DNA from 3 places in the Lysobacter sp. Root604 genome. Region 2 is predicted to be linked to each of the others. Evidence: riboswitches for the same ligand, from Rfam matches in the RefSeq annotation. Region 2 holds a riboswitch; each other region holds the start of a gene.
The links. Region 2 has a riboswitch for cobalamin ahead of ASD69_RS14645 (ribonucleoside-diphosphate reductase subunit alpha). Riboswitches for the same ligand answer to the same signal wherever they lie in the genome.
Positions count from the first base shown of each region.

Region 1: another riboswitch for cobalamin. It lies ahead of btuB (TonB-dependent vitamin B12 receptor); the one in region 2 lies ahead of ASD69_RS14645 (ribonucleoside-diphosphate reductase subunit alpha).
Region 3: another riboswitch for cobalamin. It lies ahead of btuB (TonB-dependent vitamin B12 receptor); the one in region 2 lies ahead of ASD69_RS14645 (ribonucleoside-diphosphate reductase subunit alpha).

Region 1 covers NZ_LMGS01000010.1:181,060-187,921, forward strand. The annotation lists gene ASD69_RS15925 (efflux RND transporter periplasmic adaptor subunit) at 1-1,134, opposite strand, end outside; gene bioD (dethiobiotin synthase) at 1,262-1,933, opposite strand; gene ASD69_RS15935 (TMEM175 family protein) at 1,930-2,685, opposite strand; gene ASD69_RS15940 (GAF domain-containing protein) at 2,765-3,247, shown strand; gene ASD69_RS22985 (TfoX/Sxy family protein) at 3,244-3,648, shown strand; cobalamin riboswitch at 4,401-4,633, shown strand; gene btuB (TonB-dependent vitamin B12 receptor) at 4,758-6,602, shown strand.
Region 2 covers NZ_LMGS01000009.1:1,433,057-1,439,918, forward strand. The annotation lists gene ASD69_RS14635 (ribonucleotide-diphosphate reductase subunit beta) at 1-515, opposite strand, end outside; gene ASD69_RS14640 (four helix bundle protein) at 585-938, shown strand; gene ASD69_RS14645 (ribonucleoside-diphosphate reductase subunit alpha) at 985-3,330, opposite strand; cobalamin riboswitch at 3,699-3,992, opposite strand; gene ASD69_RS14650 (DUF2339 domain-containing protein) at 4,120-6,862, shown strand, end outside.
Region 3 covers NZ_LMGS01000012.1:194,043-200,904, forward strand. The annotation lists gene btuB (TonB-dependent vitamin B12 receptor) at 1-1,522, opposite strand, end outside; cobalamin riboswitch at 1,674-1,905, opposite strand; gene ASD69_RS19465 (TonB-dependent receptor) at 2,156-4,555, shown strand; gene ASD69_RS19470 (amidohydrolase family protein) at 4,775-6,820, shown strand.

The sequences.
Region 1 (6,862 bases), on a different contig from region 2:
GCCCTTGGCGCCCTCGGGCTGCCACGGCGTGGCCTTGGCCGCCTCGCCCGGAACGGCGCGCTGGATGCCGGAAACCACGACCTGATCGCCCGCGGCCACGCCGCTGCTGATCACCCAATTGCCGCCCTGGCTGCGGTCGGCGGTCACGCCCTTCCGCGCGACCTTGCCGTCCGCGCCCACCACCAGCAGATAGGGACCGCCGGCGTCGCGCTGCAGCGCGGCCTGCGGCACCAGGAAGGCGTTGGCCTGATTGCCCAGAGTGGCCTTCAGGGTCACGTAAGTGCCGGGCAGCAGGGTCTTGTCCGGGTTCGGGATGCGCGCGCGCAGCGCGATCGCGCCAGTGGCCGGATCGACCACGTCGCCGGAGAAATCCATCACGCCCGGGCGCTGATAGACCGTGCCGTCGGGCAGCACCACCTGGACCTGGGTTTCGCCCTGGGCCTGACCGGCCTGGGCGCGGCGGATCTGTTCCAGCTCGGACACGCTGAGCGAGAAGTTCACGTACAGCTGGTCGATCTGATCGACCGTGGTCAGCAGGGTCGCGGTGCCCTGGCCGACCAACGCGCCCTCGGTGACCTGCTGCTTGCCGGCGCGGCCGTTGATCGGCGAGCGCACGGTCGCGTAACCCAGGTTGATGCGCGCGTTGGCCAGCGCGGCCTCGGCCTGCTTCACCGCGGCCGAACCGCTGCGTTCGGCGGCGAGCGCGTTGTCGAGGTCGGAGCGGGAGATGAATTTCTCCGGCGCCAGGCGGCGCGCGCGATCGGCCGCGGCGCGCGCGTTGGCGTAGTTGGCTTCGGCCGAGGCCAGCGAGGCCTGGGCCTGGCCGACTTCGGCCTGCATCTGCGAGGGATCGATCTGGAACAGCACCTGGCCTTCGCTGACGTCGCTGCCTTCGGCGTACACGCGGCGCTGCAATACGCCCGGTACGCGCGCACGCACATCGGCGCTGCGGTAAGCGGCCAGGCGGCCGACCAGATCCTTCTGCAGCGGCACGTTCGCCGGCTGCGCCTTGATCACGCCCAGTTCCGGCGGCGGCGGCGCACCGCCGGCTTGTTCGTCGCCACCACCTCCGCAAGCGGAGAGTGCGAGGGCCAACGCGAAGGCCAGGGCCGCGGAGCGCGGGATCATGATCATGGGAAAGACTCCGGTTCCATCGTTGTCTAGAGCGCGATCGCTCGGTGGTTGCCGCTAATTCCTATACTGAAAAGTCTAGCATTCTGCTACTTGGCCCCACCCCCCATAAGTCACGGGGCCAGCGCCGTCATGCCACCTCGAGCAAGTGCGAAAAACGGCTGGCGTCGGGTTCGGGGGCGTACGGCAGGCGGCCCCAGCACGGTGCGGGCAGGCGCTCACGCAGTAAACGGAAATTGTCATCGCGTCGGTCCATATGAGGGTCCATCTCATTGCCGATCCAGCCGACCAGGCGCAGGCCGTCGGCCTCGATCGCACGCGCAGTCAGGCGCGCATGGTTGATGCAGCCTAGCCGCATTCCGACCACCAACACCACCGCCGCGTCCAGTTCGCGCGCCAGCTCGGCCTGGTCCAGGCTCGCCGACAGCGGCGCCGCCCAGCCGCCGACGCCTTCGACCACCACCACCTCGGCCTGCGCGGCCAGGCGCGCGTGCGCGGCCAGCAGCGTCGGCAGCGCGATCTCGACGCCGTCGTCGGCCGCGGCCAGCTCCGGCGCCAGCGGTGCGCGCAAGGCATAGGGATTGATGTCCGCATAGGCGGGCGTGGGCGCGCTGGCCGCCTGCAACAGCAGCGCGTCTTCGTTGCGCAAACCCTCCGGCGTGAGCTCGCAACCGCTCGCGACCGGCTTCATGCCGACCGCGCGCAGCCCGCGCGCGCGCAGTGCATGCAGCAGCGTGGCGCTGGCGACCGACTTGCCGATGCCGGTGTCGGTGCCGGTGACGAAATAACTGCGTGCGCTCAAGCGGCGGCTTCCTTCGATTGATGGGCCAACCATCGGCGATTGCGACGCACGGCGTAGGCCGGCATGACCGCGCCCAAGGCCGCGTACACCCATACCGGCAGCGCCGCGATCAGGCCCGGCGCGTTCTCGCCGGGCCAGGCCAGCGCCAGGCCGCTCAGCGCTAGGCTCAGCACGGCGGTGCCGGTGAGGATCCAGTGCAGGCCGATCTCGGTGCCGGTCTCGTAGCGCTCGGCCGCGGTCAAACCCAGTTTGTCGGCGCGTCGCAAGGCGTGCCGGTTGAGCTCGCACACGATCCACGACAACAGGCCGAAGCCCACCGCGTAAACCATGAAGGCGGTCTGCAGGTCGGCGTTCCAATGCGCCGGGTCGATGCCCAACTCGCTCTTGACCCAGCCGCCGGTGAACATCGACATCGCGCTGGAGACCACCATGCGCAGCGGGTAGACGTAGATCATCACCACCAGCACCAGGGCCAGGCTGAGCACGTTGGAGCGCCCATCGTCGAGTCCGTAGCGTCGGCTCCAACGATTGTGCGCGCCCCAGAACAAGGCGAGCAGCACGAAGCAGAACACGAAGGTCGGCACCCGCCGCAGCGCTTCGCGCAGTTCGGCGACGGTGTCGGGCAGTTCGTTGAACAGGATCACCAGCATCGTCAGCGAGAACGCGAACGCGGCGTCGACGAAGCTTTCCAGCCGCGTCACCTGATGGCCGCGTTCGCGGAAGGCGGGCATGGTCGAGCCAGACTCGGTCATCGGCATCCTCGGCAGCGGGCTTGGGGGGGCGGTATCCGGCCATGGTAATGCCCGGGCGTGCCGCTGCTACACTCGCGGTATGTTCGCCGCCAACCCCCTGTCCGGCAGCAAGCCGGAACAATACGACCTGCTCCTGGCCCAGGCACGCGCCCTGATCGAGGGCGAGCGCGACCGTGTCGCCAACGCCGCCAACCTGTCGGCGCTGGTCTATCACGCCCTGCCGGACCTCAACTGGGTCGGCTTCTACTTCTACGACGGCCGCGAGCTGGTGGTCGGGCCGTTCCAGGGCCTGCCGGCCTGCATCCGCATCCCGCTCGACAAGGGCGTGTGCGGCGCGGCGGCCTCCAGCGGCCAGACCCAGCGCATCGCCGACGTGCACCGCTTCCCGGGCCACATCGCCTGCGATTCGGCGTCGAACTCCGAACTGGTGGTGCCTTTGTCCTTGAACGGCGAACTGATCGGCGTGTTCGATCTCGATAGCCCCAAGCTCGACCGCTTCGACGCCGACGACCAGCGCGGCCTGGAAGCGATCGCCCAGGCCTTCGTGGAGTCGCTGCGATGACCGCGGCCAAGCTGCGCAACATCGGCCCCAAGAGCGCGGCCTGGCTGCGCCAGGTCGGCCTGCGCTCGCACGAGGACATCGCCGCGATCGGCACGGTCGAGGCTTTCATGCGGGTCAAGCGCGCGGGCTTCAAACCGACGCTCAACTTGCTGTACGCGATCGAGGGCGCCCTGCTGGACTGCCATTGGCAGGAGATCCCCGACCAGCGCCGCAACGAACTGATCGCCGCCGCCGAGGCCGCCACCGCCCTGCTGCCCGCGCCGCGCAACCGCCCGGCCGCCGGCCCGGTGCGCACCACCGTGCTGACCGAGGACACCGTGGCGATGCCGCCGTCCTACGACGACGGCTTCGACGACGAGCCTGCGGGCGAAGGCCGCGACGAGGCGGAAGAGCGGGAGTAAGGCAGTCCTGCGTTCCGCTTTGCGGCGCGGATTAGCGGCGCTTGGTTACGCCCCCGACCTGGCTTTCCCTGCTCCCAACAGTGGGAGGCGGTGCCCCGTTCGGCAGGCTCAGGACGGGCTGCGGACCGGATGAAGAGCCGGGATGAAGTTGGAGCTGCGCGCTCTGCGCCGGGCCCTCACCCCAACCCCTCTCCCGCGAGCGGGAGAGGGGCTCACAGCGCTAGTTCTTGATCTCCCCCTTTCCGCTTGCGGGAGASGTTCTTGATCTMCCCTTCTCCCGCTTGCGGGAGAAGGTGCCCGCAGGGCGGATGAGGGCGCGCGGCGYGGTTCAAGCAACGCACTCGCGCCGGGCCCTCACCCCAACCCCTCTCCCGCYAGCGGGAGAGGGGCTCGCAACGCTAGCTTTTGATCTTCCCCTGCCTGCTTGCGGGAGAGGTTCTTGATCTTTCTCCCGCTTGCGGGAGAAGGTGCCCGCAGGGCGGATGAGGGCACGTGGCGGGGTTCAAGCAACGCATCCGCATCGTCCCTCACCCCAACCCCTCTCCCGCGAGCGGGAGAGGGGCTCACAGCGCTGGTTCTTGATCTCCCCCTTTCCGCTTGCGGGAGAGGTTCTTGATCTMCCCTTCTCCCGCTTGCGGGAGAGGTTCTTGATCTTCCCTTCTCCCGCTTGCGGGAGAAGGTGCCCGCAGGGCGGATGAGGGGCTAATGGCCACGCCCCCCGCTCCTTTTGGCCCCTGCGCCCCCGATCGCGTAGACTGCGCGCGCTTCGAGGTGACCCCCGGCATCCGCCGTCAGGGTTGAAACGGGAAGCCGGTGACGCCCCAGCGCTGCGACAGCGCGATCGGGCCAGCCCGGCACTGCCCCCGCAACGGTAAGCGAGTCGACCGCGGCAACCGCCACTGTGCTCAGCACGGGAAGGCGCCGCGCACGGGACCCCGGTCCCGGCTCGCGAGTCCGGAGACCGGCCCCGACGCGCGACTGGTTGCGATGCGGAGGGCGTCGCGGCGGCGACCGTCGGCGCGTTCAGCGCCCGCATTCGCGGCCCCTCTCTCCTCGCGACTCCCTCGATCGACGGCGCGGCTCCACCGCCGCGCCCCTGGAGTTTGCTCATGCGTGTTCCCAAGCTGTCCCTGGCCATCGCCGCCGCCCTCGCCCTGCCCGCTCTCGCGCAGGCGCAGCCGAACGACGACGCCACCGATCTGGACGATGTCGTCGTCACCGCCACCCGCACCGCGATCAGCGCCAACGACGCGCTGTCGCCGGTCGAAGTGATCACCCACGACGACATCGCGCGCAGCCAGGCGCGCTCGCTGCCCGACCTGCTGCGCGGCCGCGCCGGCCTCTCGGTCGGCAACCAGGGCGGCCTGGGCAAGCTGACCACGCTGTCGCTGCGCGGCAGCGAGACCGACCACGTGCTGGTCCTGGTCGACGGCATCCGCATCGGCTCGGCGACCTCCGGCCTGGCTTCGTTCCAGGACCTGCCGGTCGCCCTGATCGACCGCATCGAAATCGTGCGCGGCCCGCGCTCCAGCCTGTACGGCGCCGACGCGATCGGCGGCGTGATCCAGATCTTCACCCGCCGCGACCGCGACGCCGTCGCCCCGCGCGCCAGCGTCACCGTCGGCAGCCACGGCGGCCGCGAAGCCAGCGCCGGCATCGGCGGCCGCGTCGGCCGCGGCTGGTTCGGCGCCGACGCCGCCTACCAGCGCACCGACGGCATCAATGCCTGCGACGGCTCCAGCACCCTGTTCGCCGGCTGCTTCACCGAAGAGCCCGACCGCGACGGCTACCGCAACCGCTCGCTGTCGCTGCGCGGTGGCTTCGATGCCACCGACACCCTGAGCTTCGAAGGCCATGTGCTGCGCGCCGAAGGCGAGAACGAGTACGACGGCAGCTTCGTCAACTACTCCGAGATCGTGCAGCAGGTGGTCGGCGCCAAGGGCACCTGGCGTCCTTCCGAAAACCTGCGCCTGCAGGTCAGCGCCGGCCGCAATCGCGACGAGTCCGACAACTTCCTCGGCAACGTGCCCAACGGTTACTTCGCCACCAACCGCGACAGCTTCACCGTGCAGACCGACTACGGCGTCGGCGAAGGCCAGCTGCTGAGCGTGGGCTTCGACTGGCTGCGCGACCACGCCGACAGCGACACCGCCTACGACAAGAACGAGCGCGATAACCGCGCCGGCTTCGTCCAGTACCAGGGCCGCTTCGGCGCGCAGTCGATCGAGGCCAGCCTGCGCCGCGACGACAACGACCAGTTCGGCGGCCACACCACCGGCAGCATCGCCTGGGGCCTGGGCTTCGCCGAACACTGGCGTCTGACCGCGGGCTACGGCACCGCCTTCAAAGCCCCGACCTTCAACGAGCTCTACTACCCGTTCTTCGGCAACCCGGCGCTGCGCCCGGAAGAGTCCAAGACCTGGGAGCTTGGCCTGGCCTACCGCAGCGAGCGCTTCAACGCGCGCATCGACGGTTTCAGCACCCAGGTCGACGACCTGATCGCCTACGACGCCGCGATCTTCCTGCCCAACAACATCGAGCGCGCGCGTGTGCGCGGCGCCGAGATCGGCATCGACACCACCGTCGCCGATTGGGCCGTGGCCGCCAGCGCCAGCTTCCTCGACAGCGAGAACCGGGTCGGCTTCTACGCCGGCAACGATCTGCCGCGTCGCGCCAAGCGCAGCGCGCGCGTCGACATCGACCGCGCCTTCGGCGACTTCCGCTTCGGCGTGACCGCGGTCGGTTCCAGCGCGCGTTACGACGACGTCGCCAACAGCCGCCGCGTCGGCGGCTACGGCACCCTGGACCTGCGCGCCGAATACGCGCTCACCGCGGCCTGGTCGCTGCAGGCGCGCGTGGCCAATGTCTTCGACCGCGACTACGAGACCATCTCGTTCTACAACCAGCCCGGTCGCGAATGGTTCCTGACCTTGCGTTACGCACCGGCCCGCTGAGCCGGACGCGCGTTCAAGCTCTCGAAAGCCCGGCTCCGCCGGGCTTTCTTTTGCGGCGAGCCGGGCGGTGGGCGGGCTCGCGTCTGCCGCGGCGCTGCGAGGCCACGGACCGTCCGACCCGGCGCGCCGTACCGTGCCCAAACCCTCACAGATCCACCAATTCAGTGACATTACTGAGCGCTCCGATCCGGCGTGGATCGGGCGCGCCCCCTGCGAAGGTCCAATCGGATCTCCGGTCGGAGGGCGTACGATAGCCGCAG
Region 2 (6,862 bases):
CGCGTCTCGATGCGCTTGAGGTCCTGCACTGAGTCGATCCAGCGGAAGCAGAACTCGGCCTTGGCGCGGATCGAGGGAATGTTCTCGACCGCGTCGAAGGCCTTGGCGCGCTCGTTCGGGTCGGGCAGGTAGGTGTCGAGCAGGGTCAGGTAGAACTGCACGTGCAGCGCTTCCTCGTACAACTGCCGCGACAAGTACATGCGCGCCTCGGGCGCGTTGATGTGCTGGTACAGGTTCAGCACCAGATTGTTGGCCACGATGCTGTCGCCGGTGGCGAAGAATGCGACCAGGCGTTCGACCAGATGCCGCTCGGCCGGGCCGAACTTGTGCTTGAGGTCGTTGACGTCCTGCGAGAAATCGACCTCTTCGACGGTCCAGGTGTTACGGATGGCGTCGCGGTACATCTCGTAGAAATGCGGATAGCGCATCGGCCGCAGGGTGAGATCGAAACCGGGGTCTAGAAGCTTAGGAGTGAGCGGAGAGGAGTGAGGAGCGAGCGGGGAGGTGACTGACATGGACATAAGGTTTTTCCGATTTCAGGTGTGCGAGAAAAAGCTCAGGCTCCGAAGACGACGGAGGAGCCGATGCACTACCAAGAGACTGTGATTTGGAACAAGTCCATGAGGCTGGCTGAAGTTGCGTGCCTGGTTTCGATGCGACTACCGGCTATGGAGCGATACGGGGTTCGATTGCAGATGACTCGTGCGGCGATATCCGTGCCGAGCAACGTAGCCGAAGGTTGGACCCGAGAGTCCAAGAGGGAGCGTGGCCAGTTCTTGGCTATCGCACAGGGCTCTCTGGCTGAGCTGAATACTCAGCTGTTGATCAGCGAACGGGTCGGCTGGTTGCTTGCGGCAGACCTCGTCGAGATAAAAGGACTCGTCGACGAGATCAGCCGCATGCTGACCGTCCTGCGCAGAGCATCCAGACCGAACTGATCGCGTCATAGCTCACTCCTCACTCCTACGCACTCGCTTCTCGCTCTTACTGGCAGGCTTCGCAGGACTCGGGGTTTTCCAGCGAGCAGGCGATCGCCTCGTCCTGGGTGTACTCCGGCTTGGGCGCGGCCACCGGCGCGCTGACCGTGCTCTTGGCGATCTTGGTGGCCGGACGCGAACGCAGGTAATACGTCGTCTTCAGGCCCTTCTTCCAGGCGTACATGTACATCGAGCTGAGCTGGCCGATGTTCGGGCTTTCGATGAACAGGTTCAGCGACTGGCTCTGGTCGATGTAGGCGCCGCGCTCGGCGGCCATGTCGATCAGCGAGCGCATCGGCAGTTCCCAGGCGGTGCGGTAGACCTGGCGCAGCGACTCGGGCACTTCGTGCACGGACTGGATCGAGCCTTCGGCCATCTTGATGCGGTCGCGCATCTCGGCGGTCCACAGGCCGAGCTTCTTGAGCTCCTCGACCAGGTACTTGTTGACCACCAGGAAGTCGCCCGACAGGGTCTCGCGCTTGAACAGGTTGGACACCTGCGGCTCGATGCACTCGTAGCAGCCGGCGATCGAAGCGATGGTCGCGGTGGGCGCGATCGCGATCAGCAGCGAGTTGCGCAGGCCGTGCTCGGCGATGCGCGTGCGCAGGGTTTCCCAGCGCTCAGGCTGCGACGGGGTCACACCCCAGGCTTCGAACTGCAGCTCGCCGACGCTGGCGCGGGTGTCGTCGAAGGACGGGTGCTTGCCGTGCTCCATCGCCAGCTCGTTGGAGGCCGACAGGGCGTGGAAGTAGATCGCCTCGGCGATCTCCTGGGCCAGCTTGCGCGCCGGCTCGGAGTCGAAGGCCAGGCGCAGTTTGAAGAACACGTCCTGCAGGCCCATGCTGCCCAGGCCGACCGGGCGCCACTTCAGATTGGCGCGGCGCGCGGTTTCGATCGGGTAGAAGTTCAGGTCGATCACGCGGTCGAGCTGGCGCACGGCCAGGCGCACGGTTTCGGCCAGCTTGTCGAAATCGAAGGCGCCCTTGCCGTCTTCGTACATCTCGACGTGGTGCGACAGGTTGATCGAGCCCAGGTTGCACACCGCGGTCTCGTCCTGCGAGGTGACCTCGAGGATCTCGGTGCACAGGTTGGACAGGTGGATGACGTTGCCGTCGCGCAGGGTCTGGTTGGACGCGCGGTTGGACTTGTCCTTGAAGTTCATCCAGCCGTTGCCGGTCTGCGCCAGGGTCCGCATCATCCGGCCGTAGATGTCGCGCGCCTTGACCTTCTTGACCGCCAGGCCGGCCGCTTCGGCGGCGTGGTAGGCGCGGTCGAAGGACTCGCCCCACAGGTCGGTCAGCTGCGGCACCTTGGCCGGGTCGAACAGCGACCACTCGGCATCGGCCTCGACGCGGCGCATGAATTCGTCGGGAATCCAGTTGGCCAGGTTGAGGTTGTGGGTGCGGCGCGCTTCGTCGCCGGTGTTGTCGCGCAGTTCCAGGAACTCCTCGACGTCGGCGTGCCAGGGCTCCAGGTACACGCAGGCCGCGCCCTTGCGCTTGCCGCCCTGGTTGACCGCGGCCACCGAGGCGTCCAGCGTCTTCAGCCAGGGCACGATGCCGTTGCTCAGGCCGTTGGTGGAGCGGATCAGCGAACCGCGCGAGCGGATGCGGGTGTAGCTCAGGCCGATGCCGCCGCTGAACTTGCTCAGCTTGGCCACATCCATGTAGCGCTTGTAGATCGCTTCCAGCGAATCGTCGGGCGAATCGAGCAGGAAGCAGCTCGACAGCTGCTCGTGGGTGGTGCCGGCGTTGAACAGGGTAGGCGAGGACGGGATGTAGTCGAGCTGGGCCATGCGGCGGTACAACGCGAGCGCGTCGCCGACATCCTCGCTGAGGGCGCAGGCGATGCGCAGGAAGAACTGCTGCGGGGTCTCGATCACGGTGCGCGCGGTCGGGTGGCGCAGTAGGTAGCGGTCGTACAGGGTGCGCAGGCCGAAGTAGTCGAAGCGCGCGTCCAGGCTGCGGTCGATGGCGTCGTTGAGCTTGCGCGCGTTGGCCTGCACGAAAGTCAGCAGGCGGTCGTTGATCAGGCCCAACTCGTGGCCGCGCACGACCGACTGCGAGAACGCGTGGATCTCGATGCCGGCGACTTCCTTCTCGATCACGTTGCTGAGCAGGCGCGCGGCGAGGCGGCCGTACTCGGGCTCCTCGGCGGTGAGCAGGGCGGCGGTGCGGATCGACAGTTCGTCCAGCTCGCGCGTGGTCGCGCCGTCGTACAGGCCGGAGATGGTGCGGGTGGCCACGCGCATCGGATCGACCGCGTACAGGCCCTCGCCGCAGCGGGTGACCGCGCGCACGATCTTGTTGAGGTCGACCGGTTCGCGGCGACCGCTGCGCTTGGTCACGCTCATGGTGAGGTTGGCCGCCGGCGGGGTCAGGGCGAAGCCGGGCGCGACGTCGGGCTTGCGCGCCGGTGCTTCGGCGGCGATGGGGGCGGGGGAGGTGCTCGCAACGGCGGGCGCTTCGGTGGTGGTGGTCATAGGGGCTCCGATGCGTGGGCGCACGGGTCGTCGGCCTTCCCACGAGGGCCGACGTGCGCGGACGCAGACGCAACGCCGAGGATCGGCGTTGCGGCTTGCGCCCCCGCGGGCGCGAAGTGTTCGAGGATGACGACAGGGTGTCGCGCGGGCCGAGACGGACCGCGGACCGCGACGGCGAACCGTGGCGGGGCGACACCGGCCGTCTTCCCCCGAAGACTCCTGAGCCGGTACCGCGCGGTGTGCGACGCGCGGTTGTCGGCAGGTCTTCGGGCTCGGGACTTGAAGCCAGAAGTGAGCGGGGAGAAGTGAGGAGCGAGTACCAAACCGCTCACCACTCACTTCTCTCCGCTCACTCCTGCTTCTCCTACTGGCGGCCGCTTCCCAGGCGCCGGGCGCCCAGTGCAATGACCGCGTTCGTTTCCCATACCGCTGCGGGGCAGCGCCGGCTTTGTCGCCGCCCTTTCGGGGCGGGTCCGCACCGGCTTCCCTTTTAAGCCGATCTCGCGATCGGCACCGACAGGCACAACATATTAGGGGTGCCCCGATCCGTCAACACGATATGTGGTGAGCGACCGCAGATTCGCAACAAAAACTTCGGCGCCGTTGCGGCGCCGCGCTTGGTGTTAACGTGCGTGGCGACAAGGACAGGGATGGGGCGCGATGGAGGGTCTGTTGGCGTTGTTGGTGCTGGTGCTGCTGGCCGTGCCGGTGCTGTTGATCATCGCCTTGGTATCGATCTCCGGGCTCAAGGCCCGGGTCGGGCTGTTGGAGGCGCGCATCGCCGAACTCGCGCAGCGCGCCGCCGCGCGGCCGACGGCGGCCGTCGCCGTGGCCGAAGAGCAGCCCGGCGAGCGCGAACCGACCCTGGGCGAGCTCATGCGCGACGCGCCGCTGCCGCCCGCACCCGTATCGCCGCCGCCCAGCCCCGTCTCGAGCACGCCTACGGGCCCGTCGCCGCGCACAATTCCCGGCGAGCCAGCCGTTCCGACGCCGGCGGCCGAACCGGCCTCGGCGCTGCCGCCGCCGTTGCCCGCCTCGGCGCCGCGTCCGATCTTCGAGGAGTCGCCGCGCGCCGAGCCCGCCCGCGCCGCGCGCGCCCAGGTACGCGCGCCCGCGCAGCCGGACCCTATCGAGCGCATGGTCGGCGCGGTCAAGCGCTGGTTCACCGAAGGCAACGTGCCGGTCAAGGTCGGCATGCTGGTGCTGTTCGCGGGCGTGGCCGCGCTGCTCAAGTACGCCACCGATCAGGGCTGGATGCGCTTCCCGATCGAGTTCCGCCTGGCCGGCATCGCCCTGGCCGCGCTGGCCGGGCTGGTGTTCGGCTGGCGCCAGCGCGAACGCAAGCGCAGCTTCGCGCTGAGCCTGCAGGGCGGCGCGATCGGCGTGCTGCTACTGGTGGTGTTCGCGGCGTTCAAACTGTACGGGCTGATCGAGGCCGGGCCCGCGTTCGCGCTCAGCATCGTGCTGGTCGCCGGCGCCGGCGTGCTCGCGGTGCGCCAGAACGCGATCGCGCTGGCGCTGCTGGGCATCTTCGCCGGCTTCATGGCGCCGATCTGGCTGTCGACCGGGCAGGGCAACCATGTCGCCTTGTTCAGTTACTACGCCGTGCTCAATGCGGCGATCTTCGTGATCGCCTGGTGGCGGCCGTGGCGCGCGCTCAACCTGCTCGGCTTCGTGTTCACCTTCGGAATCGGCACCGCCTGGGGCGTACTGCGCTATCGCAGCGCGGACTTCGCCAGCACCGAACCCTTCCTGCTGCTGTTCTTCGTCTTCTATCTGCTGATCCCCATCCTCTACGCCTGGCGCCAGGCCGCGGGACGGCGCGATTTCATCGACGGCTGCCTGGTGTTCGGCACGCCGCTGGTCGCGTTCTCGCTGCAGGCCGGCCTGCTCGAAGGCGAGCGCATGCCGCTGGCGTTCTGCGCGCTGGGCCTGGCCGTGCTGTATGCGGCGCTGGCCTGGTGGCTCAAGCGCCGCGAGCACTTCGTTGCGCTGGCCACGCCGTACGCCTTGCTCGCGGTCGGTTTCGCGACCCTGGCCGTGCCCTTGGCGCTGTCGGCGCAAACCACCGCCTGCGTGTTCGCGGTCGAAGGCGCGGCGCTGGTCTGGCTGGGCCTGCGTCAGCAGCGCATCTTGCCGCAGCTGGCCGGCCTGGCCTTGCAGCTGTTCGCCGCCGGCGGTTTCCTGATCGGCATCAGCGACGGCCCCGAACCGCTGACCGCGGTGCTCAACGCGCGCTTCATGGGCGCCTTGCTGATCGCGCTGGCCGGTTTCGCCAGCGCCTGGAGCTATCGCCGCGCCGAGCAGCGCAATCCGGCCTTGGCGTATTACCTGTGGGGCCTGGCCTGGTGGTGCGGCAACGCCTGGGGCGAGTTCGACCGCTTCCTGCTGTCCGATCTGCGCGCCGACGCCAGCCTGGCCTTCGTCGCGTTCACCGCCTGGCTGGCCGCGGAAGCCTACCGCCGCCTGCCCACGCGCGCGCTGTCGTGGACGGTCGCGCTGGGCCTGGCCGCGGCCTTGCCGCTGGCGATCGTGCAGGAAACCGCGCATCTGCATCCGTTCGCCGGTTATGGCCTCGCCGCCTGGCTGGTGTACGCGCTCGCGGGCTTGCGCGCGCTGCGCTGCCTGCGCGATCGCGCCGGCGCTGAGCTCGCGTTCGCGCACGCGGCCTGGCTGTGGGCCTGGCCGCTGGCGGCCAGTCTGTCGCTGCACGAGTTCGTCGGCCGCGCCACCGTCGGCGACGGCTGGACCTGGGCCGCGCTTGCGCTGCCGTTCCTGCTGATGGCCGCGGCCCTGCAGTGGCGGCCCGAAGCCGTCGCGCCGCCGCTGAGCGAGCGCTTCCGGCAATGGCGCGGCGTGGTCCAGGGCAGCTTCGTGTTCGCCCTTGCGCTGGGCGCCATCGTCGTGCTGGGCCAGCCCGGCGGCAGCGCGCCGCTGCCCTGGGTGCCGCTGCTCAATCCGCTGGACCTGATCCAGCTCGCGGTGCTGGCGCTGTTCGCGTTCTGGCTGGCCTCGCCGTCGGCGCCGGACGATCTGCGCGCGCGCCGGGTGCCGCTGCTCGCGGCCGCGGGCTTCGCCCTGATCACCGCGATCACCCTGCGTGCCACCCACCACTGGGGCGGTGTGCCTTGGGATGGGTCGATGTACCGCACCGGTCTGGTCCAGACCAGCCTGACCGTGGTCTGGAGCCTGCTCGGCGTGCTCGGCTGGGTGATCGGCTCGCGTCGCGGCCAGCGTGGGCTGTGGCTGGCCGGCGCGGTGCTGATGGCGGTGGTGCTGGCCAAGCTGGTGTTCGTCGACCGCACCCACCTGGGCAACCTGCTCGGAATCGCGTCCTTCATCGCTTACGGCCTGTTGTGCACCCTGGTCGGTTACCTCGCGCCGGCGCCGCCGGCGACGAGCG
Region 3 (6,862 bases), on a different contig from region 2:
TCTTGTCGCGGCTGGCGCCGCGGCTGTCGTTGCGCGGATCCAGCCAGGTCGCGCTGGCGCGCAGGTCCCAACCGGCCAGGACGGTATCGACCGTGGCCTCCACGCCCTGGATGCGCGCGCGATCGATGTTGCCGGGCAGACCGATCGAAGCATCGAACGCGATCAATTCATCGACTCGGGTCTCGTAGGCGTTGAGCGACCAGCCGCCCCAGGCGTGTTCGCCGCGCAGGCCGAGTTCGAAGCTGCGCGACTCCTCCGGCTTGAGATCGGCGTTGCCGAAGCCGGGAAAGTACAGCTCGTTGAAGGTCGGCGCCTTGAACGCGGTGCCGTAGCTCGCGGTCAGGCGCAGCTGTTCGCTGAGGTTCCAGCCCCACAGCGCGCTGCCGGTGGTCTGGCCGCCGAACTGGCTGTCGTCGTCGCGGCGCAGGCTGGCCTGCAGCGCGTGCGCGCCAGATTCGCGCTGGTACTGGCCGAACAGGCCGCGGTTGATGCGGTGGTCGTGGGCGTAGACGGTGCTGCTTTCCACCTCGTCGCGCTGCCAGTCGTAGCCCAGGGTGAGCAGGCCGCCGCCGAGGCCGAAGTCACCCTGCAGCGAGCCCAGCTTGCGGCGCGTATTGAAGGTGCTGGAGTAGACGCCGTTGCGGTAGGTGTCGCTGAGGTCGCTGCTGCGGCCCAGGTTGAGGGTCAGCGTGGCCTGTTCGCTGGGCGCGTAGCGCAGGCGTCCGCCGGCGACCTGCTGCACGGTGTCGGCCTGGTTGTTGGTGCTGCCGTCGTATTCGTTACGGCCTTCGGCGCGGAACAGGCGCGCTTCGGCGTCCCAGGCGTCGTTGAAGCGGTAGCCGCCCTGCGCGGTCAGCGACAGGTTGCGGTAGCCGTCGCGGTCGGGCGAGTGGGTGAAGCAGCCGGCGCCGCCCGGCGAGGGCTTGCCGCGACAGGCGTTGATGCCGTCGGTGTCCTCGCTGGCGGCGTTGATCGAGTACCAGCCGTTGTCGCTCTTTCCGCCCACGCCCAGGGTGCCGCGACGCGTCTGCCAGCTGCCGATCGAGGCGCTGGCGTGCGGCGCGAACGCGCCTTGCGGGCGGCGGGTGAAGATCTGGATCACGCCGCCCAGGGCCTCGGAGCCGTACAAGCTGGAGAACGGGCCGCGCACGATCTCGATGCGCTCGATCTGTTCGACCGGAATGTCCTGCAGCGAGGCGCCGCCGCTGGTGGCCGAGCCGATCTTGATGCCGTCCACCAGCACCAGCACATGGTCGGACTCGGTGCCGCGCAGGAACAGCGAGGTCGACTTGCCGGGGCCGCCGTTGTTGGCCATCGACAGGCCGGGCGTGCCGCGCAGCAGGTCGGGCAAGTTGGCCGGCTGCAGGCGTTCGATGTCGTCGCGGTCGATCACGGTGACCGAGGCCAGGGTCGCGTCCTGGGTCTGCGCGGTGCGGCTGGCGGTCACCACGACCTGGTCGAGGTCGGTGGCGGCGTCGGCGGCCCAAACCGGGACCACGACGGACAGCAGCGCCGTCGCCAGCGCGGTGCGGCGAAGCGCGTAAGGGTGGAAATTCAAAGCATGGCTCCTGATCCGCGCCTACCCGCGCGGAAACGATGGGTCGGAGACACGCGGAGGGAACGACGAGGCGGCGACGCGCGGACGCAAGGCAGCCCCATGACAGCGCCCACCGCGTGTCGGGTCAGCCTCAGGCCGGTCTCCGGGCTTGCAAGCGAGGGCCTCCAGCCCTCCGATCCGCGCCTTCCCATGCATGCGCACAGTGGCTTCGTTGCGGATCGTTCGTCTTACTTACCGTTGCGGGGGCAGCTCCGGAATTGCCGTCGCTCCGTTCGGAGGACTGGCGCACCGGATTCCCGTTTCAATCGCCGGCGGGGCCGGCGATCACCTCAAGCCCGCGCATGGTAGCAGCCCCGGATCGGTCCGCCCCCATGAGCAAACGGCATGAGCCGGGCCCCGGGCCTGTGGCGATAACCGCCCGCAGCCGGGCTAAGTCGGCCTGATGTGCCACCTGGCATAGCTGATGCGCATCCGATGTCTAAAACCATGACGTACGGCTATCTACCTATACGAAAGTGGGTTTGACCCAGTTGTTATAACCGTGTTAAACCAAAATGACATCGTTACCAATCCCCCCGCCGCAAGGAGCCGCGCACCATGTCCGTAGCCGTCCGCGCCGTACGCCGTCCGCTCGTCCTCGCCCCCTTGTCGCTGGCCCTGATCGCCGCGCTCGCCTCCCCGGCCTATGCCCAGGACGCGGCCGCCCCGGGCGAGCCGGCCTCCGAGGCCCATACCCTGGACCAGGTGATCGTCACCGGCACCCGGGTCAGCGATCGCACCGTCGCCGAGTCCAGCGCGCCGATCGACATCATCACTCCGGAGGCGCTGGAAGCCACCGGCACGGTCGAACTCGCGACCGCGCTGGCGCGCGCCCTGCCCTCGCTGAACTTCCCGCGCCCGGCCATCACCGACGGCACCGACGCCGTGCGCCCCGCGCAGCTGCGCGGCCTGGCGCCGGACCAGGTGCTGGTGCTGGTCAACGGCAAGCGCCGGCACACCACCGCGCTGATCAACCTCAACGGCAGCCAGGGTCGCGGTTCCTCGCCGGTCGACCTCAACGCGATCCCGATCGCCTCGATCGAACGCGTGGAAGTGCTGCGCGACGGCGCCTCGGCGCAGTACGGCTCCGACGCGATCGCCGGGGTGGTCAACATCGTGCTCAAGGGCAGCGACCACGGCGGCAGCATCGCCGCGCGCTACGGGCAATACAGCGCCGGCGACGGCGAGCAGTACCAGCTGTCCGGCGACGCCGGCTTCAAGCTCGGCGAAAACGGCAAGCTGCACCTGGCCGCGCAGGGCGGCCACCAGGACCAGACCAACCGCGCGCGCCCGTTCCAAGGCGTGGTCGAACAGCGCTACGGCGATCCCGAGATCGATAGCGGCGCGGTGTCCTACAACGGCGAATACAGTCCGGTCGACTACCTGACCTTCTATTCCTTCGGCAGCTACAGCAAGCGCGACGTGCTCTCCAACGGCTACTTCCGCTTCGCCGCCGACCCGCGCAACATCCCCTCGATCTACCCGAACGGCTTCCTGCCGCAGATCCACAACGTCAGCAAGGACCGCTCGACGGTGGTCGGCCTGCGCTCGGAAACCGCCGGCGGCACCCAGATCGATTTCAGCTACAACTACGGCCACAACGAACTCAGCTTCGACATCGAGCACACCCTCAACCGCAGCCTGGGCCCGACCTCGCCGACGCAGTTCTATGCGGGCGCGCTCGAAGTCACGCAGCACGTGTTGAACCTGGACTTCGCGCGCCCGGTGGATTTCGGCTGGCAGTATCCGGTGACCTTCGCCTGGGGCGCGGAGTGGCGCGGCGAGGAATTCTCGCAGCGCGCCGGCGAACCGCTGTCCTACGCCAACGGCGGCGTGCCCGCGTCCAACGGCCAGATCATCCCGGGCGCGCAGGTGTTCTCCGGCTTCCGCGCCAGCGACGCCGGCGATTTCGACCGCCACAGCTATTCGCTCTATGCCGACGTCGAAGCCGACCTGACCGACAAGTTCTCCGCCGGCATCGCCGCGCGCTTCGAGAGCTACAGCGATTTCGGCGACACCACTTCCGGCAAGCTGTCGGCGCGTTACGCCTTCACCGACAAGGTCGCGTTGCGCGCCACCGCCTCCACCGGCTTCCGCGCGCCCTCGCTGCAGCAGCAGTTCTTCCAGTCGATCGCGACCAACTTCATCAGCGGCGTGCCCTACGAGATCGGCACCTTCCGCGTCGACAATCCGGCCGCGATCGCGCTGGGCTCGGAATCGCTGAAGGCCGAGGAGTCCACCAACTACAGCCTGGGCCTGGTGCTGCAGCCCAGCGACAGCCTGTACATCACCATCGACGCGTACCACATCAAGGTCGACGACCGCATCCTGCTGTCGGAAAACCTGACCAGCACCGCGGTGCGCAACTACCTGCAAGCCAACGGCTACCCGGGCATCGGCGGCGGCCGCTACTTCACCAACGCCGTCGACACCAAGACCCAGGGCGTGGACATCATCGCGACCCAGAACTGGGACCTGGCCTCGGGCAAGTTCGGCCTCACTCTGGGCTACAACTACTCCAAGACCGAGATCGAGAAGATCGCGCCCAACCCGGCGCGCCTGGCCGCGATCGATCCGGCGGCGGTGCGCATCGGCCGCACCGAGATCGGCCGCATCACCAAGGGCGCGCCCAAGGACAAGTTCTTCCTGGCCGGCGACTGGGATACCGGCAACTGGAGCTTCAACGCCACCGCCACCCGTTACGGCGAGTTCACCGAGCTGCACGCGACCAATCCGCTGCTGGACCAGACCTTCAGCGCGAAGTGGACGCTGGACCTGGCCGCCACCTACCACCTCGATCAGTGGGACTTCACTGTCGGCGGCGACAACGTGCTCGACGAGTACCCGGACGAGTCCAAGCTGGTGCTGGGCACGCGCAACTACCTGCCCTACAACACCGCCTCGCCGTTCGGTTTCAACGGCGCCTTCGTCTACGTGAAGGCCGGTTACAAGTGGTGATCTGAACGGCGCGGTTGGAACGCCCGTATGCGACGACGGCCCGGACTCCCGGGCCGTCGTCTTTTTCGACCGGCGAATGCCGCCCCCGTGCGCCCAAACGATGGCGGCGGCGCATTCGCGGGGCCCGGGATCGGCTATAAGGAGTCACCCCGCCGCGCCGGCCTTGCGGATTCCCGAAGCCGCGCGCGGTTCCGACGTCTCCGCCCAAGGAGGGCCGCCATGCGCTTAGCCGGATCGCTGCTGCTGTCGTTCGCGTTGCCCGCCGTACTCGCGTTCTCGATCTCCGACGCCCTCGCCGCCCGCCGCGAACAAGTGGTGCTGATGCAGGGCAACGTCGCCGGCAAGCAGGTCGTGGAAACCGCGGCCGACGGCAGCGTGAAGGTCGAATACCACTTCACCGACCGCGGCCGCGGCGACCGCAGCAAGACGCGTTGGAAGCTCAATGCCGACGGCACCCTGGCCGACTACGCGGGCAGCGGCAACGACTATCTGCTCAATCCCTTCGAGGAGCGCTATCAGGTCCGCGACGGCCGCGCGAGCTGGAAAAATCCCAGCGAGAGCGGCGAGCGCACGCTGTCCGCGCCGGCCTTCTTCCTGCCGCTGCAGGCGGCGCCGGAAATCTCCGGCGCGCTCGCGCGCGCGCTGCTGCAGGCGCCTGAGCGCAAGCTCGCGATCCTGCCCGGCGGCGAGGCGCGTCTGCAGACCTTGGGCGAATACGAAGTCGCCGGCAAGAACGGCCCGGTGTCGCTGACCCTGCAGCGCATCGTCGGCCTGGACTTCACCCCACGCTCGGTATGGTTGCGCGGCGACGGCGAAACCGCCGCGCTGATCGTCGCCTCGGGCTGGTTCGTGATCATCGACGCCGATCTGCAAGGCGCGCTGCCGAAGCTGCTGGAGCTGCAGGAGCAGGCCGACGCGAAGTGGGCCGCCGAGATGACCCAGCGGCTCACCCATGTGCCCAAGGGGCCGCTGCTGATCCGCAACGCACGCGTGTTCGATCCGCGCGACCTGGCCGCCACCCCCGGCACCAGCGTGTTGATCGAAGGCGAGCGCATCGTCCGGGTCGCCCCCGACGCCCAGCTCAAGGCGCCAGAGAACGCCGAGGTCCTCGACGCGCGCGGCCGCTTCCTGATGCCGGGCCTGTGGGACGTGCACAAGCACTATGCGTCCATCGAGGACGGCGCCCTCGACATCGCCGCCGGCGTGACCAGCGCGCGCGACGTCGCCAACAACTTCGACACCTTCCCCGAGCGCGTGAAGCGCTTCGATGCCGGCAGCGAAATCGGCCCGCGCGTGCTGATGGCCGGCTTCATCGACGGCCCCGGCCCCTACGCCGGACCGACCAAGATGCTGGTCGACACGCCCGAGGAAGCGCTCAAGGCCGTGGACTTCTATGCCGACCGCGGCTACGTGCAGATCAAGACCTATTCCTCGTTGAAGCCGGAACTGTTCCCGATCATCGCCGACCGCGCGCACGCGCGCGGCCTGCGCGTGAGCGGGCACGTGCCGGCCTTCATGTCGGCGCGCCAGTTCATCGAAGCCGGCGCCGACGAGCTGCAGCATCTGTTGTTCGTGGAACTGAACTTCATGTACCCGCGCGTGCAGGACACCCGCACCAAGGCGCGCCTGACCGAAGTCGGCGAGCACGCCTACGAGTTCCCGCCGGACAAGCCGGAGGTGCGCGAGTTCATCGACTTCCTCAAGCGCCACCACACCGTCATCGACGCGACCATGGCGCTGGAAGAGGACCTGTACAGCGGCGATCCCGACGCCAAGACCCCGCCCGGACTGCGCGGCGTGGCCGAGCGTTTCCCGCCGCAGGCCCAGCGCGGCCTGAGCTGGGGCGCGCTGAAGCCGCCGCACGGCAAGGAGGAGGCCTACAAGCAAGCGCTGCCGAGCATGATGCGTCTGCTCAAGGCCTTGCACGATGCCGGCGTGACCATCCTGCCGGGCACCGACGCCCTGGCCGGCTACATGCTGCACGCCGAGCTGGAGGTGTACTCGCGCGCCGGCATCGCCAACGCCGAAGTGTTGCGGCTGGCGACGCTGACGCCGGCACAGGTGCTGGGCGTGGACAAGGACCGCGGCGTGATCGCGGCGGGCAAGCTCGCCGACCTGGTGCTGATCGACGGCGATCCGCTCGCCGACATGCGCGATATCCGCAAAGTCGACGCCGTGTTCAAGGGCGGCAAGCGCTACGACCCGGGCGAGATCGAGCAGGCGTTGGGGATTGTGCCGAGGAAGAAGCCCGCGGTCGCGGAGTAAGGTCGCGACCGTAGCTCGATCGCGGCTTGCGCCGCTCCCACA